DNA from 4 places in the Paenibacillus glufosinatiresistens genome. Region 1 is predicted to be linked to each of the others. Evidence: riboswitches for the same ligand, from Rfam matches in the RefSeq annotation. Region 1 holds a riboswitch; each other region holds the start of a gene.
The links. A riboswitch is a leader RNA that binds a small molecule or an ion and turns the genes downstream of it on or off. The one in region 1 is predicted to bind cyclic di-GMP.
Positions count from the first base shown of each region.

Region 2: linked by a shared signal. The riboswitch ahead of RBI05_RS06820 (anti-repressor SinI family protein) and the one ahead of RBI05_RS07870 (transglutaminase-like domain-containing protein) in region 1 are both predicted to bind cyclic di-GMP.
Region 3: linked by a shared signal. The riboswitch ahead of RBI05_RS17300 (glycosyl hydrolase) and the one ahead of RBI05_RS07870 (transglutaminase-like domain-containing protein) in region 1 are both predicted to bind cyclic di-GMP.
Region 4: linked by a shared signal. The riboswitch ahead of RBI05_RS12210 (polysaccharide lyase family protein) and the one ahead of RBI05_RS07870 (transglutaminase-like domain-containing protein) in region 1 are both predicted to bind cyclic di-GMP.

Region 1 is NZ_JAVFHT010000004.1:307,765-313,030, reverse strand. Features, by position in the region: partial or broken rRNA gene RBI05_RS07875 (16S ribosomal RNA) at 1-106, opposite strand, end outside; gene RBI05_RS07870 (transglutaminase-like domain-containing protein) at 552-1,358, opposite strand; cyclic di-GMP riboswitch class I at 1,373-1,455, opposite strand; cyclic di-GMP riboswitch class I at 1,490-1,572, opposite strand; gene RBI05_RS07865 (class D sortase) at 1,688-2,332, opposite strand; gene RBI05_RS07860 (GtrA family protein) at 2,358-2,807, opposite strand; gene RBI05_RS07855 (glycosyltransferase family 2 protein) at 2,800-3,804, opposite strand; gene RBI05_RS07850 (glycosyltransferase family 39 protein) at 3,910-5,266, opposite strand, start outside.
Region 2 is NZ_JAVFHT010000004.1:60,687-65,952, reverse strand. Features, by position in the region: gene RBI05_RS06850 (MDR family MFS transporter) at 1-947, shown strand, start outside; gene RBI05_RS06845 (PadR family transcriptional regulator) at 954-1,520, shown strand; gene RBI05_RS06840 (hypothetical protein) at 1,597-1,812, shown strand; gene RBI05_RS06835 (aldo/keto reductase) at 1,933-2,916, shown strand; gene RBI05_RS06830 (helix-turn-helix domain-containing protein) at 3,059-3,403, shown strand; gene RBI05_RS06825 (YnfA family protein) at 3,517-3,837, opposite strand; gene RBI05_RS06820 (anti-repressor SinI family protein) at 3,974-4,126, opposite strand; cyclic di-GMP riboswitch class I at 4,154-4,239, opposite strand; gene RBI05_RS06815 (2-oxoglutarate dehydrogenase E1 component) at 4,795-5,266, shown strand, end outside.
Region 3 is NZ_JAVFHT010000022.1:28,660-33,925, forward strand. Features, by position in the region: gene RBI05_RS17285 (glycosyltransferase) at 1-583, shown strand, start outside; gene RBI05_RS17290 (UDP-glucose dehydrogenase family protein) at 588-1,925, shown strand; gene RBI05_RS17295 (sugar phosphate nucleotidyltransferase) at 1,965-3,338, shown strand; cyclic di-GMP riboswitch class I at 3,476-3,556, shown strand; gene RBI05_RS17300 (glycosyl hydrolase) at 3,569-5,266, shown strand, end outside.
Region 4 is NZ_JAVFHT010000010.1:60,157-65,422, reverse strand. Features, by position in the region: gene RBI05_RS12230 (VOC family protein) at 1-274, shown strand, start outside; gene RBI05_RS12225 (VOC family protein) at 278-1,195, shown strand; gene RBI05_RS12220 (cold-shock protein) at 1,398-1,598, shown strand; gene RBI05_RS12215 (cold-shock protein) at 1,678-1,890, shown strand; cyclic di-GMP riboswitch class I at 2,280-2,394, shown strand; gene RBI05_RS12210 (polysaccharide lyase family protein) at 2,594-5,266, shown strand, end outside.

The DNA.
Region 1 (5,266 bases):
CGCTAACTCATCCAAAGAGCAAGCTCTCTGAATGAATCCGCTCGACTTGCATGTATTAGGCACGCCGCCAGCGTTCGTCCTGAGCCAGGATCAAACTCTCCATAAAAGGCTCGACCTTCGTCGAGCTGAACGTCTGAAAGGTATCAATCTCGGCTGAGCCGATCCTTTCGGACGAACAAGTTCGTTTGACTTGCTCATAAGATGAATCTGACGAGATGTTACTCTCGATTAATACTCACTCGTTGTTCAGTTTTCAAAGATCAAACCGTCTTCATCGCCGATGCTCGTTCGCACCAGCAACTCTTATACTATATCACGTCCGACCGTTTTGTGCAAGCACTTTTTTTGATCTTGTTTCATTCGATCGATTCAGGATCAATCGGCCGGAATAAGAATATACCATGCCCACTAACTGAATGCAACCCTTTTTCGTAAATTATTTAATTACATTAAATTCCTAAGATTCGCGTTATACAAAAAAGGACAACCCCCTCTTCCATGGGCTTGTCCTTGATTTCATTCATTATTCAGCATCTTCACTATTCAGAAGATTAATAAACCTTAGCCGGTGCGTACTTGCTGCTGCTCTTGGCCAGCGCGACGCTCTTCTTGCTCTTGGCAAGCCCGGCGTCTACGGTCGTATCAATCGTGATCCATTTGCCGCCGACCATGACTTCGTTCCAGGCATGATATTCTTTCACATAATCGCTGCTACCCATCACGAGTTTGGTCGGAACGCCTACGCTGCGGAGCATCGCGGCGAACAAAGCCGAGTAGTCATAGCAGATTCCCTTCTTGCTGCTCAGTGTATTCTCGATGTTGGGGATATAGTCAGCCGGCAGGTTGGCGGCCAGCGTGTAGTCGTATTTAATATTGTCTACTACGTAGTTATAGATCAGTTTCACCTTGTCCATGTCTGTCGAAGCATTCTTCGTCAGTTCCTTCGCGATCTGAATAGATTTGTCGGTGGCATCCCATTTGATGTTCTGTACCGAGCCGAGATAGGCCGCATTCGGATTGGACAGGGAGAGGGACACCGTCTCGGAGAAGATCAATTTGTATTTGTTGCCGCTTGTGTTCTCCAGTACGGAGACTTGATACGAGCCATTTCCCTGCTGAAGCGGGAACCATTCCTCGGAATCGCTCGGCAGTGTGTAGTTATAGCTCTTGCCGTCTTTGGTTATCATAACTTTCGTTCGGACGGACGGGGTAACATCATATTGGACGCCGACAACTCCCTGACTCACCTTGGAAGTATCCATCCAGTCGGCGGAGGCTTGGACAGAGGACGGGACGAACGGGAGAGCGCTGAGGCCGATAACGCCTGCGAGCAGCACGCTGTACCACTTCTTATTCATTTGATAAAACTCCTTTCGGCAACTGGCTGCCACCCCTTGCGGGAAAGGCCCTGTAGCTTTGCGTCCCTGCCTTTCGACAGGTTTGCTATTATCGTTGCAGCCTTATCTAAACAACAAAAAAAGCCTCTTCATTCGGTAGCTGGCTGCCACCCCTTGCGGGAAAGGCCCTGTAGCTTTGCGTCCCTGCCTTTCGACAGGTTTGCCGTTATCGTGTTTAGCTTTTCTGTTAATAGATTACCATATTTGCAGAGCTCGTTCAATAGTTTCGAGCAACAAAACTTCCAAATTTTAATATTTTTTTCGTAAAAACCCGGCTGAACTTTACTGCATTAAGGCATTTTGGCATGGATGATAAGTCTGTGGGTGGGATTAATCATTGGATCGCAGGTTATCAGAGTAAGCATGGAGTCCTGGCCCCGGTCTTCCAACACTCTAAGATCGGTCGGCAGCACGCGCCGGATTTCAACGACCTTATACGAATAGATCTGCCCGCGAGCTTTAACTACGATGGAATCCCCGATCTTGACCTCTCCCAGGCGGTTGAAGAGCCGCCCTTTGGTATGCGCCCGGTGCGCCGCAACGGCAGAGTTGCCGCTCTCTCCGAGCGGTGCCGTCCCGGCCACATGAGCTGCCGCATGCTTCATGTTCGCTTTGGTCGCTCCTTCAAGAATCGGGAGCTTCACTTCTATTGAAGGGATCTCGATCACCCCGATGGCATGCTCCTCGGATGCCGCTTCGGGAGATGCCTCCGGCTCTTCCAATTCCCCCTCCTGCAGAATCCGGGATACGGCCTCATATTTGCTTCGCAGATCGGAGCTGCCCTGCGATGGAGTTGCGGTATCGGCATCGGCAAAGCTTCTCTCCGCTTCGGCCAGGAGTCTCGCCTGCCGCCAGTCGTTATAACGCTCGTTGCCCCACGGATACAGCAAGACCAGTATTCCGGCTGCAATCAGCAGATAGGATAGTTTCCGCATTGAAGAAGCTCCTTTCTCGGTCCGCTTATTGCGAAGACGTCCGGTCGCCGACCGGCGTCCCCTTCGGCTTGACGAATACCCATTTGCGGCTGCCGAAGAAGTTGATTATGACGGTTATGAAGGTAACCGCCGCTTTGGAGAGCAGCACTTGAATCCCCAGTGTATCGGTCAGTAAACGGATCAGAACGAGGGAGAGTCCCATTACGCACAGATTCAGAATGATGAACCGCAGCAGCTGGCTGCGGTCAAACCGGTCGTTCCGGGAACTCTCCTGATCCCGAAATGTTATTTTCTTGTTCCAGATAAAGCTGTTGGCCGTGCCCGCGCTGTAGGACAGCACCTGGGCCGCGGTATAGAATAAACCCAGACTGTTCAGTACGGTGAAGACGGCAAAGTCCACTATCGTATTCAGCACGCCGACCGCATTGAATTTAAGGAATTGAATCAGATCGGCCCGTCGCTTGAACTCAGCCACGGCCGTTCTCCTCCCTTGCCTGAGCGCCGTCCTCTTCCAGAAGCTCCCGCTCTTCACCCGGCAGCCTTGCGTATCCGGTCTCCTGACGCACGATATACAGCGGTCTGCCTTTGGCCTCATCGTAGATCCGGCCGATATATTCACCGATTACCCCCAGCAGCATCAGCATAATCCCGTTGAACAGCAGATTGACGCCGACAATCGAGGCCCATCCGGGGACGGTCCGGGAAGTAAAGAGCTTCTGGAACAGCACGAAGAACAGGTACAGAAAGCTCGAAAGGGACAAGGCAAAGCCGATATAGGACGCGATCTTGAGCGGCTTGTGAGAGAAAGAGGTGATGCCGTCTAGGGCGAACCGGAGCATTTTTTTGAGCGGATACTTGGTCTCCCCGGCAAAACGTTCCTCCCGCACGTATTCCACGCTCGTCTGCTGAAAGCCTACCCAGCTCACCAGTCCGCGAACGTACCGGTTCTTCTCCTTAAGGCCGCGCAGCACGTCGGCCACCTTGCGATCAATCAGCCGGAAGTCTCCGGTATCGGTCGGGATATCGACGCTTGTCATGCTGCTGAGCAGACGGTAGTACAGCTTGGCTGTCACTTTTTTAAACGCCGTCTCGCCGTGTCGCTTCAGACGTTTGCCGTACACGACTTCATAACCCTGCTTCCACTTCGCAATCATCTCCAGAATGACTTCGGGAGGGTCCTGAAGATCCGCATCAATGACGACGATCGCCTCTCCCCGGGCGTAATCCATTCCTGCCGTAATCGCCACCTGATGACCGAAGTTCCGGGAAAAATCGATAATCTTCACCCGCGGATCGCGGTCTGCGATCTCCCTCATAATCGTCATAGTCCGGTCCCGGCTCCCGTCGTTCACGAACACCAGCTCATACGTATCGCCGCAGCAGTCCATGACTTTGGACAGCCGTTCATAGGTGTGGGCAATGACCTGTTCCTCGTTGTACATCGGAATAATGACACTGTATTTGGCATTCACCGCATTCACCACCATAAGCCTCCTATACACACAAATGATAAACAATGCGGACAGCTCCAGTCCCGGAAACTGCCCGCACGGTTATGTCCCTCTTAAAACGCAAGATCAGAATACCCAGGTCGGGAACCAGCGGAGCATAATGTCCACATAGTCTTTGGTGACCTGCATACCCGACAGAACGGGGTAGAACATCACGAACAAGACGGCGGCCGCGGCTGCATAGATACCCAGCAGCGCGTTCGTCCGCTTCGGAGCCAGCCTGCCGTCGGCAAGCTTCAGCATATATACCAGAGCCAGAATCAGGAAAGGCACCATCGCAAAATAATGATAAAGGAACGTCTGGCGCGGAACAAGCATCCAGGGAATGAATTGGGAGAAGAAGCCGATCCAGAGCACATACAGCTTCTTCTCGCCCCGCTTGATCGTCATCCACAGGGCAGCCAGCAGGGCAAAAATGCCGGTCCACCAGATCACCGGGTTGCCCATCGTCACAATGCTGCTGACCTTGCCGGCCGGCAGGCCGTCTCCGCCGCTGAAGAACCAGACCGGCCGCTTCATGAACGGCCACTGCCACCACTGCGAAGCGAACGGATGGGTCGCGGTCAGCTGGCTGTGATAATCGTACATGTTCTTCTGGGCCTCAATCAGGCCGCTGAACGTATAGCCTTGCCCTGTCACCGACAGCACCGGTATGAACGACAGGCTGTAGATGGCCGCCGGAATCAGAACGAAGAATGCCACGCAGGACCCAAGCGTAAGAACGGTGTTTCGCCAAAAGACGGCCGACGCCGACCGGCAGGCGGCGGCCAGCTCCTGATCGCCGCTCCCGCGTTCCAGCACTCCCCGGGCCGCCCGGTACTGGCGGTAGCGGTCATAGAGCGCAATGAACAGCATAACGGCAAGGCCCGCTCCTCCGTACAGCACAATCCATTTGGAGGCGACGCCGATGCCGAAGAACAGCCCGGACCAGAAGAGCGGCCAAAGCGTCTTTCGAAGCGGCACGCGGTAGAAGTCCATTGCCACGTACCGCTGCATGAAGTAGAACATCAGAATAATGAAGAACACGCCGTAGACATCAATGGTGGAGATTCGCGTCTGGGTAAAATGCATGAAGTCCAGCGCGAACAGTCCTGCGGCCAGCGCCGCGTAACGGGTTCTGCCGAACAGGCGGAGCGCCATTACATAGAGCGCCGGCAGCATTGCGATACCGAACAGCGTGCCCACAATCCGCCAGCCGAACGGCGTGACGCCGAACACTTCCATCCCGGCGGCAATCAGCAGCTTGCCGAGCGGCGGGTGGGTGTTCTCGTAAGGCACGATGCCGTGCATGTACTCATAAGCGGTCCGGGCATGATAGATTTCGTCAAAATAGGAACTGTTCATGTAGCCCATATGGGCCGGAACCTTGCTCTGTTCATCGAACAGCATGGCTCCCGTCCCCTTCTTGGCGGGGGAGCCGGCA
Region 2 (5,266 bases), 250 kb from region 1:
TCGACTGGGGCGGCGCGTTCACGCTGGTCGGCGCGGTCATCTGCCTGATGTTCGGGCTGGAGCTCGGCGGCCAGACGGTCGGACACCATGAGTACGCCTGGAGTTCTCCGGAAATTCTCAGTCTGTTCGCCGGCTTCGCCATTCTGCTGATCGCCTTCCTGCTGATTGAGCGCAAGGCGGCCGAACCGGTCATCTCGTTCGACATGTTCCGCAACCGGCTGTTCGCCACGAGCGCCATCGCCGCTCTCTTCTATGGAGCGACCTTCATCGTAGCCACCGTCTACATTCCGATCTTCGTTCAGGGCGTATTCGGCGGCTCGGCGACCAACTCCGGCCTGATCCTGATGCCGATGATGATCGGTTCCGTTATCGGTTCGCAGACCGGCGGGATTCTGACGTCCCGCACCAGCTTCCGCAACATCATGCTGATCTCCGCCGTCTGCTTCGTGGCGGGCGTCGCTACCCTGACGCAGCTCGACCCGGATATTTCGCGGCTGCTGGTCAACGTCTTCATGGCTCTGCTGGGCTTCGGCGTCGGCTTCTCCTTCTCCGTTCTGAACATGTCGGCAGTCCATCATTTCGACATCCGGCAGCGGGGATCGGCCACTTCGACCAGCACCTTCACGCGGTCGCTCGGCATGACGCTCGGCATTACCATCTTCGGCATTATCCAGCGCAACAGCTTCAGCAGCCAGCTTAAGGACGCCTTCGGCGGCGCCGATACGTCTTCCTTCGGCGATACGCGCTCGGCCCTGACGCCCGAAGCCCGGGCCAAGATTCCGGCAGCGGTGCTGGAGAAGATCACGTCGTCGCTCTCCACTTCCATCGCCCATACCTTCATGTGGGCGCTCATTCCGGCTGTAGCTGCACTCGTCTTCGTGCTGCTCATGCCCGGCGACCGGCTCAAGATTCCCGCCAAAACCGAGCCTTCTCGGTCCAGGGGCTGATCCGCCATGTCGATGAAGCTGGCGATTCTCGGTCTGCTCCTGGAGAAGAACATGCATCCTTACGAGATCGTCATGGTCATGAGAGACCGTTCGATGGACCGGATTATGAAGCTGCAGATGGGCTCGCTGTATTACGCCGTCGACAATCTGGCCAAGGACGGCTACATCGAGGCGCTGGAGACGATCCGCAGCAGCGACCGGCCGGACAAGACCGTCTATTCGATCACGGAGACGGGCAGGGCGCTGTTCGAGCAGCTCCTCACCCAGCAGCTTCGCCGGCAGGAGCTGGTTCTGCATCCCATGTATCCGGCCATCGTATTCTCCCGGCACATCGCTCCCGAGAAGATCGCTTCGCTGCTCGAGGAGCGAATCCGCGAGACCGAGCATGAGGTCAACCTTGCCTATCAGGTCTATGAAGAGCATGTCCGGACGGTCCCCCGTTCGGCGCTGCACCTGATGTACGGCCGCTATGAACATATGAAGACCGAACTGGAGTGGCTCAGACGGCTGCATCAGGACGCCCGGGAAGGACGCCTGAACGAGATCGGACAGCCGCTCGGCCCTGAACTCTAGCGTACAGCCGGTGTTTCATTTCCTCCTGCCCGGGGTATTAAGGGTCATCTTCCCAAATGGAAAGCGAGGACTTGACATGACGGAACCGAAGCCCCGCCGGACCGGACACCTCCGGGATCACCCCGAGCAGTACCCGACCGAGAGCGAGAGCCTGTTCGACCGGTTCGAGAGCGAACAGAACGTCGATCCGCTTCCGGTAGAGGATCTGACGCTCGAGCAGCAGGAGGAGAAGGACAAGGAGAGCACCAAGCAGCGGTCGTCGAGCGACCGCAATTACCATACCGGATTCTAGGCGGCCCGGCCGCTTGGAGCCGGCGCAGCACACGAACGGAACCTATCCGCAGGGCCAAGGGCCCGTCGGGTAGGTTTTTTGTCGAAATAACAGGGTCGGAACGATAAGGGGGAGCTGTCTATGTCAACATTGCCTTTGAACTGGAACAACCGGCTTGGAATCGCCGTAAGCCCCATCGTGCTTGGGACGATGGGGCTCGGCGGAGAGTGGGACCGGGAACCGGCAACAGCCGAGCAGATCAAGCAGGGGCACGAAGCGGTCGAGGCCGCGCTGTCCATCGGCGTCAACATGATCGACAGTGCGGATATCTATACCCGCGGCAAAGCGGAATCCATTCTGGGCACGGTCCTGCGGGAGCGGCCGGAGCTGCGCGAACGGCTGATTCTGCAATCCAAATGCGGCATCCGGCTGATGGAGCCGGGCGATCTGTCCAATACCTTCGATCTATCCAGATCCCATATTCTCTCCAGCGTAGACGGCATCCTGTCGCGCCTGGGCACCGAGTATCTCGATATTCTCCTGCTTCACCGGCCGGACCCGCTGATGGACCCTGAAGAGGTCGGCGAGGCGCTGCGGGAGCTGAAGGCTTCGGGCAGGGTCCGCCATTTCGGCGTATCCAATATGAGCGCCGCCCAGATCGGGCTGCTCCGCACAGGGACGGACGAGCCCTTCATCGTCAATCAGCTGCACCTCAGTCTCGGCAAGCTTGACTGGCTGGACGCCGTAGTCAGCGTCAACCGCCCCGCCTGGACGGAACATGGAATGCCGGAGGGGACGATTGAATACTGCCGCGCGAACGGCATTCAGCTCCAAGCATGGGGACCGCTTGCCCAAGGGCGGTTCAGCGGACGTTCGCTGGAAGGCGAGCCGCCGCATGTCGCCGACACGGCGGCCATGGTCGCCCGGCTGGCCGAAGAGAAGGGAACGACCCGGGAAGCCATTGTCCTCGCATGGCTGATGACGCACCCGGCCGGCATTCAGGCTGTCATCGGAACGGTCAGCCCCCGCCGAATCGAGGCCTGCCGGGGCGCTGAAGAGATTGTTCTGACCCGCCGGGAGTGGTATGACCTCTATGTCAGCTCCCGCGGCCAGCGTCTTCCCTGACCGGCGAGGCTCGGCCCCTGGCGCCTGTTCCTCGCTAATTTTGGCTTTGAGGACAGATGCAAATTTGTTATACTGGATAGGATTAAAGAGCGTATGCCCTCACTCTTAATCCACTCACTAACAAGGAGGGGCTGAATCCGCCGTGCCAGACAACATCGGACAGAACATTCAGCAGCTTCGTCTGGAGAAGGGGCTTTCCCTTTCCGAGCTTGCCGGCAAAGCTGATGTCGCCAAATCGTACCTCAGCAATGTAGAACGCAATATTCAATCCAACCCCTCGATTCAATTTATCGAAAAAATCGCCGAGGCCCTGGATGTCTCCGTCCAAAGCCTTCTCTATGGAAACTTATCCGATTCGGAAGAGGAGCCGCTCGACGCCGACTGGTTCCGCCTGATTCAGGAAGCGATGTCATCGGGGGTCAGCAAGCGGGAGTTCAAGGAATTCCTGGATTATCAGAAATGGCGGCTGGAACAAAAAGACGAGTAGCCGCGTTCAGAGGCCGGGCCCGGCCGGGATGCCGATCAGCCATCGGAGCCGAATAATGCCGCCCTGCTGTTCTTAATTGAGAACAGCAGGGCGGCATTATTCGTTCGCCCCGGTCAGCCCCGGGGCGCCCACAGCATGACCGATACTCCGATGAGGCAGATGGCTGCCCCGACCCCGTCGTAGAAATCGGGGGTTTTGCGGTCAACGAGCCAGCCCCACAGCACGGCCAGCACAATGAAGACCCCGCCGTAGGCGGCATAGACCCGTCCGAAGGAAGGGAACGACTGGAGCGTCGGAATTACTCCGTACAGGACAAGAATCAAGCCCCCGGCCGCCCCCATCCAGAGCGGTCTGCCTTCCCGCAGCCACAGCCACACCAGGTAGCCCCCGCCGATTTCGGCCAGTCCGGCCAGCACGAACAATACGATAGTCACGTCTCTTCTCCCTCCCTGACAGCGATTGCCACGTTTCGCTGACCCGGTCATCCGGGTAATGGTTCACAGATGAAATAAAAAAAGCCCGGCGCCGCGCCGCCAGGCTCTGCTGCTGCCAGATGCAGAATTACGCATTCTACATGGCCTTCAATGTTCTATCATTGAAAAAACGACGAATTTCCTCGGCGCGAATGCCCTGTTTCTTGGCTTTCAGAAGCAGGTGTACCCATTCCATGTCGAGATCTGCCGCCTGAGTTTCCACTACGTTCCCCTGGTTGGACTTGTCCAAAAAATCTCCTCCTAAGATTTCATGTCCCCAGGCAGTCCGGCTGTCGTAGCATGGTTCGCCTTAGACCCGCGACTTTGTGTCCCTGCCTTTCGGCAAGTTTACCCTTTACTGGACCCTTTAAGTTCAAGGATCTGCTTAGATCTCGAAAACTGTCTATCACTAACATTGTACAAGATAATGGCCTGAATGTGTGTCGTATTTTGGAGGTTAAGATTGCGCGGAGAGAAAAAACTTCATACCGACCAAAAACCCAGTTATGTAGATTCTTAGCAAGTAGTATATAGGTACTATAAACAAAAAATAACCTGAACTCAAGTGTTTGAAACCCCTTCCTTCAAAAAAAGTGGGAAAGTAGTCGCATTTCGGTTCAGGTCTCCGCCTGTCATTCCCGCTCATTTCCTAAGCATTATGGCCTATAAGGCAGAACTATGCCGTTTTGCGAACGGATTGGCCGAAAGTTAGAATTGATTGTACTGGGGGAAAGTTGCATTATAGGATGTGGCAAGAACCTTCGTTTCAGAGAGGCAGTATGCCTCCGGCCGGCCCGGCGGTCTCGACCCCGTCAGCCGCCGCCTTAACCGAAGGCCAGCGATGCTTCGTCTGTACCAATGTAAACGCAACCACAGCTCCGGCGGAAGCTGGAGTCATCCGTTAAGGAGGATGTATTCATGGCAGCCCAAGAGCCCTACCGCGATTCGATCTGGAGCAATTATCATGGACCCAATCTGGGGTATATTCAGGAGAAATACGAACAGTATCTTCAGGACCCCGAGACCGTTGAGCCCCGCTACCGCGAGTTGTTCACTGTCTCCGGCCCGCCTCCTCTTGGCCCGCAAGCCGCCGGAGCGCCCGAACAGATGGTTGCCGGAGACACCGCCTGGCTGCTCAAAGCGGTCCGGGCCGCGAAGCTGATTGCCAACATCCGCATTTACGGCCATCTGGCCGCCGATATTGATCCGCTGGAGCGTGAGACGCGCCATTCTCTGGCCAAAGCGATCGAGCCTTCTTCCTATGACCTTACCCGCGAGGATCTGCTCGCGCTGCCGGCTTCCCTGATCTGGGAGAACGCCCCGTCCGACGTCAAAACCGCCTGGGATGCCTACCACCGGATGCGGCAGGCCTATACGAAGACCATTGCCT
Region 3 (5,266 bases), on a different contig from region 1:
CTACCACCGCGACGCGGATGTCATCTTCCCGCCGATCAACACCTCGCGGTTCAGCAGCTCTTCGTCCATCGGAGACTACTATCTGATCGTCTCGCGGCTGGTGTCCTACAAGCGGATCGACCTTGCGGTAGAAGCATTCAACCGCAACGGGCTGAAGCTGTACATCGTCGGAGACGGGCCGGACCGCAAGCGCCTGGAAGGCATGGCCAAAGGCAATGTCTCCTTCCTGGGCCGGCTGGAGGATGAGCAGGTAACCGGGCTGATGGCCCAGTGCCGCGCCTTTATTTTCCCGGGCGAAGAGGATTTCGGCATTACGCCGCTGGAAGCGAACGCAGCCGGACGTCCGGTAATCGCCTACCAGGCGGGAGGGGCGCTGGACACCATTGTTCCCCATGTCAACGGCGTATTCTTCAAGCGCCAGGAAGTGGAGGATCTGCTCGAGGCCATTCAAGAGGTGGAGCGGTATCCGTGGGATATCGGCGGAATCATCAATCATGCCCGCAAATTCGACGAAGGGGCCTTCCGGGTCCGGTTCAAACAGTATGTCGAGCAGGCTTATGTGAACTTTCTAAAAGGAGGATGAGGGTATGAAGCTGACGGTGATCGGTACCGGTTATGTAGGACTCGTGTCCGGCGTATGCTTTACGCTCAATGGCAATCATGTGGTGTGTGTCGATAAGGACGAGGAGAAGATCGCCAAGCTCAATCAGATGGAATCCCCCATCTATGAGCCGGGCATCGAGGCCTTGATCGAAATGAATCTCCGCGAAGGGCGCCTGGCCTTCTCTTCCGATCTCGGAGAGTCGGTTCGCCGCTCCGATATCGTCATTCTGGCGGTCGGAACGCCGTCCCTGCCGAGCGGGGAAGCGAATCTGGAGTATATCGAGAACGCTGCGGCGGAAGTCGGCCAGGCAATGGACGGCTACAAAATCATTATGACCAAGTCGACCGTTCCGGTAGGCACGAACGAGAAGATCCGGCAGATCATCGCCGCCAATACGCCGCATCCGTTCGATATCGTCTCCGCGCCGGAATTCCTGCGCGAAGGCTCCGCGATCCGCGACACGCTCCATCCTGACCGTATTATCATCGGCATCGACAATCCGAAAGTGGAGCCGGTCATGCGCGAGCTGCACCAAGGCTTCACGGACAAGATCGTCGTTACCGATATCCGCAGCGCGGAGATGATCAAATACGCCTCGAATGCCTTCCTCGCAACCAAAATTTCGTTCATCAACGAGATTGCGAACATCTGCGAGAAGGTCGGCGCCGATGTAACCGAAGTCGCCGAGGGCATGGGGCTAGACAAGCGCATCGGCTCTTCCTTCCTCCAGGCGGGCATCGGCTACGGCGGTTCCTGCTTCCCGAAGGACACGAAGGCGCTCATACAGATCGCCGGCAACGTGGATTATGAATTCAAGCTGCTGAAATCGGTCGTCGAGGTCAATACGGACCAGCGGTTCATGATCCTTGACAAGCTGCACGAATCCATCGGCTCCCTGGCGGGCGCCATGGTCGGCGTCTGGGGGCTGGCCTTCAAGCCGAACACCGACGACGTGCGCGAATCGCCGGCCCGCGAGATTGTCGAAGCGCTGGTCAAGGAAGGCGCCATCGTCAAGGTGTTCGACCCGATCGCCGCGGACAACTTCCGCAAGCAGTATGACCATCCGCAGATCCGCTGGTGCACCCTTCCGGAAGAAGCGGCGGAGGGCAGCGATGCCGTGACGCTGCTGACCGACTGGAGTGTCTTCAAGGATATTGACCTGGCCAAGATGGCCTCCACCATGCGCCGCCCGATCCTGATCGACGGCCGCAACCTGTATACCAAAGCGCAGATCGAAGGCACCGGCCTGGAGTATCATTCCGTCGGCCGTCCGTCGCTCGGCGGTCTCAGCGGCTACTCGCCGATGGCAACCGCGCTGTAATTTATCCGCATTCACATATTCCAAGGGGAGGGTTCACTTATGAAACTGGTACTTTTGTCTGGCGGTTCGGGAAAACGGCTGTGGCCCCTGTCCAACGACTCCAGGTCCAAACAATTCCTTAAGGTGCTGCGCAGTCCGCAGGGCGAGCCCGAATCGATGGTGCAGCGCGTCTGGCGCCAGCTTGCCGAGACGGGACTCGCAGAGCATTCCTTCCTGGCGACGGGGCGCGGGCAGGTGGAGATGATTCAGAGCCAGCTCGGGCCGGAGGTGCCGATCATAGTCGAACCGGAGCGCCGGGATACCTTCCCTGCCATCGCATTGACCGCTTCTTATCTGTACTCGGTGGCCGGCGTGATGCCGGATGAGACCGTGGCGATTCTTCCCGTGGATCCATACGTCGAGGCTTCCTTCTTCGAGACGGTGGCAAGCCTCCAGCAGACGATGGACACCAGCGGAGCCAACCTGGCGCTGATGGGGGTGGTTCCGGAGCTCGCCTCCGAGAAATACGGCTACATTATCCCCGTATCCGAGGGCACGGCCGACGACGCCTACCGGAGAGTTAGCCACTTCCAGGAGAAGCCGGAACGCGCGCAGGCCGAAGAGCTGATCGGGCAGGGCGCGCTGTGGAACTGCGGCGTCTTTGCTTTTAAACTCGGGTATCTGCTGGATATCCTCCAGAGCAAGGGCCTTCCGCTCAACTACGAGGAGATGCAGAAGCAGTATAAGCTGCTGCCGTCCATCAGCTTCGATTACGAAGTGGTCGAGAAGGAAGAGAATATCGTGGTTCGCCCGTACGACGGCTTCTGGAAGGATCTCGGCACCTGGAATACGCTGACTGAGGAGATGGCGAGCAATCAGCTTGGCCGGGGCCTGCTGACGGAGGATTCCGCATCCAGCTGCCTCATCAATGAACTGGATATCCCGATCACCGTGATCGGCGCCAAGGATCTGATTGTAGCGGCAAGCCCCGATGGTATTCTGGTCACTTCCAAGTCCGAGAGTCCGCGAATCAAGGAAGTGCTGAAGGGCAGCGAGCAGCGTCCCATGTACGAAGAGCGGCGCTGGGGACACTACCGCGTCATTGATTATGTCAAATACGACGAAGGCAGCGAAGTGCTGACGAAGCGGATTTTTATCGGGGAAGGCAAAAACATCAGCTACCAGCTGCACCGCAAACGGAGCGAGATCTGGACGATTGTCAGCGGAGAAGCGAGCGTGATTCTCAACGAGCGGATGCATACGGTCCGCGCAGGCGATGTCGTCCGCATCCCGGAGGGGACCAAGCACAGCATTCTGGCTCTGACCGACGTCGAGCTGATCGAGGTGCAGAGAGGCTCGGAGCTTGTCGAAGAAGACAATATCCGGATTACGCTGGACTGGGAAGACATTGAACTCCAACAGTTCATCTCTTAGACCAAACTAACTAATTTAACCGATTTGGAGAACGTTCAAACAGGGCTTAAGATTCAATTTTGGCTTGGTATGTTCGTGAAGGGTTCAAGCGGTCGAAAAGATTGTCGATAAGTACGGTAAGAAGGGATTCTCCTTCCACAACGAAAAGGCAAACCTATCGCGAGGTAGGGACGCAAAGCCAAGGGTCTTCTCTATAAGAAGACAGCCTGGTTACCGAAAGGAAGAGTGAAATGAAGTCTTACCGTACTCGTCGTCTGTCCGTTGCCCTGCTGTCGATCGTCCTGCTGCTGTCCATGCTGCCGGTCTCGCCGGCAAGCCCGGGAAGAGCCTGGGCCGCATCGTCGCAGGACCCGGTCAACTCCGCTGCATCCCCCGCCGCAGTGAAACTGCTCAGCTACCTGAACGCCATCTCCGGCAAAGGAATTCTGAGCGGCCAGCACGATTATTTCGAGAGCCCCGATGAATACCTGAACAAGCTGCAGAGCAGCAGCGGCCAGTTCGCCGCGCTGCACGGCTATGAGCTCGGCGCCATTTCCGGCCAGAGCGAAGCCGCGGCGGCGGCCCAGCGCAAGAACATCGTCTGGAGCGCGACACAGACGTATAAGAAGGGCGGCATTGTCGCCATGACCTTTCACGAGAAGCTTCCGGGTACCAGCAATGACTGGGGCAATGTCCAGAAGTCGATCAGCCAGACCGAATTCAATAAATATGTAACGCCAGGCACGAGTCAGTACAACAGCCTGATCGCCGACCTGGACACAGCAGCCGTATCGCTGAAGAGCCTCCGCGATGCCGGCGTTCCTGTCCTGTGGCGTCCGTATCATGAGATGAACGGAGGCTGGTTCTGGTGGGGACAGAAGAGCAACTTTGCCGCCCTGTGGAATATCATGTATGACCGTTTCGTTAATTACCACGGCCTGAACAATCTGCTGTGGGTCTGGAGCCCGAACGCGCCGAACGCCTGGTCCGATCCGATCGAGAAGACCTATCCGGGCGCGGACAAGGTCGATATTCTGGCCCTTGATATTTACGACAATGATTTCAAGCAGAACTACTACAACAGTCTGGTCAGCCTGGCGAACGGCAAGCCGGTTGCCATTGGCGAGAACGGGGAAATGCCCGATCCGTCCGTACTGTCCGCCTCCCAGAACAAATATGTATTCATGATGAACTGGGGCAAATTGCTGAACGAAAAAAACACTGCGTCAACGATCAAGAACTTTATGAATCACAGCTATACGCTGACGCGGGACGAATATATAAATGTGGCCGAGGCCGCGCTGGCTGCAAAACCGGCAGCCACGCCGACACCGGCAGCAATGCCGACACCAACAGTCACGCCGACACCGGCAGCAACGCCTGCACTTGCCGCGCCCGCACCGACCGCGACCCCGAAGCCGTCGGCTACACCGACAGCTGTACCGGCTCCGGAGAGCGTTGCGAATCCGGTGACGGTCAATGGTCTTCAAGCCCAGTACTATGCCAATATGACCTTGTCCGGATCGCCGGTGCTGGTTCGCAGAGAGGACAAGATTGATATGAACTGGGGCAAGCTGTCCCCGGCGAGCGGCAGCGTTCCGTCCGATTACTTCTCGGCCCGGTGGACGGGTAAGATCAAGCCGAACTACTCCGAGACGTATACCTTCTACACTGCCTCGGACGACGGTATCCGGGTCTGTATCGACGGCAAGACGGTAATCGACAGCTGGTACAACCAGAGCGGAACGGAACGTTCCGGCACGATCGCGCTTCAAGCGGGACGGCTGTATGATCTTACAGTGGAATACTATGACAATACGGGCGATGCGAAACTCCGCCTGATGTGGCAGAGCGCCAAGCAGGCGAAGCAGAGCGTTCCGTCCGGCGCATTCTTTACCGTACAGACCGCCGCTCCTGCCTCTCTGGCCGCGCCGGCGGCATCGTCACCA
Region 4 (5,266 bases), on a different contig from region 1:
GAACCTTGTGATGCATGCGCAGCTGAAGGTCGGGGATACGGACCTTATGTTCTCGGATACTTTTCCGGGGACGGCGCACCAGGCGGAGGGGGATACGGTTCAGATTGCCATTCATCCCTCGGAAGAAGCGGAGGCGTGGGAGATCTTCAATGCGCTGGCGGACGGCGGTCAGGTTGTCATGCCCCTTCAGAAGACGGATTGGAGCCCCTTGTACGGAATTGTGAAGGACAGGTTCGGCGTTACGTTTCAAGTGAATGTTCCCGGGGAGGAATGATCCTTGGCCAACGTGAATCCAAAGATCGTGCCGCACTTGTGGTATGACAGAGAAGCGGTGGAGGCCGCTCAATTCTACGCTTCGGTATTCCCGGAATCCAGAGTCACGAAGGTGACAACCCTTTCGGGCACGCCTTCGGGCGACTGCGATCAAGTCTCCTTTGAAATCTGGGGACAGGAGTTCATGGCCATCAGCGGGGGACCTCATTTCCGGTTCAACCCGTCGGTGTCCTTCTTCGTGAACTTTGATCCTTCGCGCGACAAGAACGCCGCCCGGAAGCTGGATGAGGTCTGGGACCGGTTATCCGAGGGCGGACAAGCCCTCATGCCGCTGGGCAAGTATCCGTTCAGCGAGCGGTACGGCTGGATTCAGGACAAGTACGGCTTGTCCTGGCAGCTGATTCTGACGAATCCGGAAGGCGAGGAGCGGCCGGCTATTTTGCCTGCTCTAACGTTTGTAGGAGAGGTATGCGGCAGGGCGGAAGAGGCCATGTCTCTCTATGTTTCGGTATTCGGCAATTCGCGGCAGGGAATGCTTGTCCGCTATCCGGAAGGCTCGGGACCCGATCGGGCGGGGACGATCCTGTTCTCCGACTTCAGGCTGGAGAATCTGTGGTTCACCGCCATGGACAGCGCGCATGATCATCGGTTCCAGTTCGATGGAGGCGTCTCTTTTATGGTGAAATGCCATACGCAAGAAGAGATCGATCATTATTGGGAGAGGCTGTCTGCGGTTCCCGAAGCCGAACAGTGCGGCTGGCTGACCGACCAGTTCGGCGTATCGTGGCAGATTGTTCCGGCCGATATAGGCGAGCTGCTGGAGAAGGGGACGCCGGAGCAAGCGGCGCGTGTAACGAAGGCTTTTATGAACATGAAGAAATTCGACCTGGCGGCCTTGCAACAGGCTTATAGGGGCGAATGAGCGGTATCTGACGACTCTGTAAATAAAAATAAAAGGGGAGTTGTCAATGCTCCCCAGATGTGTTATAGTTAGTTTATTGAAATTTCGACCTGAACTCACATATTGTAGAGGGTTATGATTTTGATTTTATAACCTTGTACAATATGTGATTTTTTTTAGGAATTTTAAGATCATGTAAATAATATCGTGGAGGTAATGAATAATGGAAACAGGAACAGTAAAGTGGTTTAACGCAGACAAGGGCTTTGGCTTTATCGAGGTAGAAGGCGGAAATGACGTATTCGTACATTTCAGCGCTATCGTTGGTGACGGATTCAAATCGCTGGACGAAGGACAGCGCGTTGAATTCAACGTGGTTCAAGGCAACCGCGGCCCGCAGGCCGAGAATGTTGTTAAACTGTAAATAGCTGACCGAGAGCCCCAATCCTAGCATTGGGGCTTTTTTTTCGCTCCTGATTCCACCAGAGAAAGAAGGATGCTGCATGTACTATTCACGGAAAAGATTGATGGCGGATCTTCCAGAAGAGATGACGGCCATATGGTCCTGCACCAATGAAGAGTGCAACGGATGGATGAGAGACAATTTCGTTTTTTCGATTCAGCCGGTCTGCGGCCAATGTCAGGCTCTCATGGAGAAGAGTGAAAAGATGCTGCCTGTCGTAACGAACACCAGTCCTAATCAGGTTAAACGCTGATTAAAGGATGCGGAGAGCGCCTTAACCCTGTAAGCCGAGCATCGCCTGCGTGAACTTCCCGCGGACGGTGACTCGGCTTTTTTGCCGGCAGGCTGTGAGTCTTATGGCCCAAGCGTACCGAAGGCGGCTGACAACTGCCTATATGAATCGTCACAATCCTTTCAGAAATGCGAAAGATAGGGGCTGTCCGAGTCTAAATCGAAACTCCCGGAAGACCGATATACAAGAGTAGAAACGCTTGCTGGATAGCTTGCTGAACGTGCCCGATTCGCATTGAAATTCTCCCCTGTCCGAACCCTTTTTCCTGCCGTTCTTCCGGTACGCGGCAAGCCGCCGCAGCGATTCCTCGCAAGATGCCGTCCGTCGTCCTTTATTTGCTTCACCCTATATTGTGACAAAGGCAAACCTGCCGAAAGGCAGGGACGCAAAGCCATAGGGCCTTCTTCGCTCTGCTAAGCTCCGCTTGAAGGGACGCAGGACGAAGGTGGCAGCCGCGCTGCCGGAAAAAGAGTGATTTCTGCCTGAAATCAAATCGGTTCCAATCAAGCAGACTCACTTGGGGGAAGAGCTTTTTGAACGTATGCCGCCGATTTAGACCCGCCGTTTGATAAAAGTAATTCCTCCTCCGCCCATTCGGGCGCCGCTGACCTATCCCAAGGCAGCGGCGGCGATCAGGGAACTATTTTAACGGAGGAGAAATACCATGACTTCATGGAACAGACCTGATGGCAACACCCGCAATATCTGCAATGACCGCCAAGAAGCTTCAACTCCTGTCCCCGCCCGGCGCAGCCGGCCGCGCAGCAAGCTGCTGTCCAGAGCAGGTTCCGCCCTCGCGGCGCTCGCCCTGATTCTCGGCGGACCGGCCCTCTCCATGGGACCTGTATATGCCGAGCAGCAGCCCGCAAGCGCTTCAACCGCCGCCGGCATCACAATCACGCCATCGGCTTCTCCGGCGCTTAAGGCTGCCGTCACGCAAGCAGTGTATGCTCCGCAGGCTGGTGCCGCCGCTCTTGCCGCCGCTGCTCCGCAGGGCAAGCTCTGGGAGATCGGCAAGCATGACGGAAGCTCCGCCGAATTTGCCGACTTCAAGCCGATGACGGCGGTCTACTCCACCTATGCCTCCGACCCGGCTGCGCCGGACTGGAAAGCTTTTCCCAAAGGAATGAAGGCCAGCGTCAACAAGACGCTCTCCATCGGCTACAAGCTGGATGCGCTGCCGGCGTATGGCGCGGAGCTGGATGTGCACATTCTGAATGCCTATATGTCGGTTCCCCAGATGGCCGTGTACTCCAACGGAAGATTGGCGGGCATGCTGCAGATTGCCGGGACCTCGGGCAGCGGCGGCGCCAATCCTTACCGCGATGAATACCGGCTGTATATTCCGGTGGAGCTGCTGAAGAGCGGGAGCAACGAGCTCAAGCTGGAGGTCTATGCCGGCTCCTATGCCGGCACATCCGGTGACGCCTATCTCTGGTACGAGTGGGACGAGCTGTCGCTGACCGCTCTGGAGGCCCCGGCCGCCGAGCCGATTCATGGCCGGTATGTCCACCTCGGAACCGCGATTACGAACGGGTTTGCTATGAACGACAACGTGACCCGGCTGCTGCCGGATCTGACCGAATGGCTCGGTTCCGCCTACAGCGGCAATATGATGCGGGTCCCTGCCTGGTCCGATACGCGCAACCAGTGGCAGGACGGCCTCGGAGCGTATTTGCAGACGCTAAAGGACCTGAATCTCCAGCCGGTGGTGGGCATGATCGGCTCCAACTATATGGGCAGCACCGAGATGCTTGCCGGACATGTGTCCGAGGAGATCAAGACGTATATCCGCCAGTTCATGGCCTCCTACGGTTCGTCTTTCGCTTACCTGGAGCTGGATAACGAGCCGGGCGTATTCAATCACAACCAAGCATCCCTGGTGGAACTGGCGCAATTCCTCCAATCCCAGAAGGCCGCTTATCCCCAGTTAAAAATCGTTGCCCCCGGCTGGGCCTACTGGCCCTCCAAAGGCACTCCCTACGGCTGGGAGCGCGATCCCGCCCAGCGGAGACCGATTGAAGCCCTGTCCGATCTGACGAACGGCCACAGCTACGGGCTGTCCGGCCTTACGCAGGGCCGGGGCGGCTCCCTGAACGAGAACCTGTTGTCCTACAACGGGGGCACCGAGGAAGGTCTGCCCAAGGAAATGATGATGACGGAGACGGGCGCCAACGATCTGCATGCCGACAACAGCAAGTTCGGCGCTACCGCTTACAAATACGCCGCGGCATTCGACCGGGAGCTGCGCGCCGACATCGGCTATGCCGACCATATGATGCAGCACACCGCCTTCGATACGGCCAATCCGAACTATGCGCTCTTTGCCCAGCCTGCCAACTGGAGCACCCACCGCGCTGCGGATACGGCGGCCTGGTCGGCGAATGCGGCTGAGGGCGGGGAGACGCGGCTGCGAACCTTCCGCAGGCTGGCGGCTGCCTATGCGACGCACGGATCGCCCCTGGCCTACTCCTTCCTGAGCGGCGATGAATCAGCCGGGCGCAAAATCTATGTCCGCGCTGTAGACACCCGGGCCCTGGGCGCTTCAAACATCGGCGCTTCGGCGGACAAGCGGATTGTCAGCATCGTCAATTTCGAGCCGGCCGGGACCCCGGCACGGCGGGTTGCGGTCCGGATTATGCTCCCGGATAACGCCGCCTACCGGGTAGAGCAGTACCGGGACGGCAAAACGCTGGGGGCAGCTTACTCTTCCTATGAACGCACGGCATCGCCGTATATGGATGTAGATCTGAATGTGGCCGCAGGCGAAGCGGTGCAGCTGTACCTGACGCCGAAGGAGACGCAGGCTCCGGCACAGCCGGTCATTGCCGGCGCCGCCATGGCGACCTGGAATACCGCAGTCATCCAGTGGGGCGAGGCGGCCGACAACCGCAAAACAACCGGCTACGTGCTGTACCGCGACGGGGCCGAGCTGGCCGTCCTTCCCGCTGCCGTGACACGCTATACGGATACCTCGGTCGCCTATGACCATACCTATGCCTACACCGTCCGGGCGTTTGACGATTCCGGCAACAGCTCGGCGGCGAGCAGCCCGGCCACGCTGGCCGTGCCGGATATGCCGGTAACGCCGGGCGGACCGCTCTATGAGGCCGAGAAGGGCAAGCTCGGCGGCATCGCCAAGACGGCAGCCGACGCCGCGGCTTCTTCCCAAGGCTATGTCCGGGATATGCACGGCAGCGGAGCAAGCGTCAGCATTATCAACATCATGCCGGGTGCGGGCGATTATTCGGTTCGCATCGGGTACGCCACCGCGGCGGACGCTACGCTGAACCTGTACGTCAACGACAAGCTGATCCGCAAGCTGACCTTTGCCTCG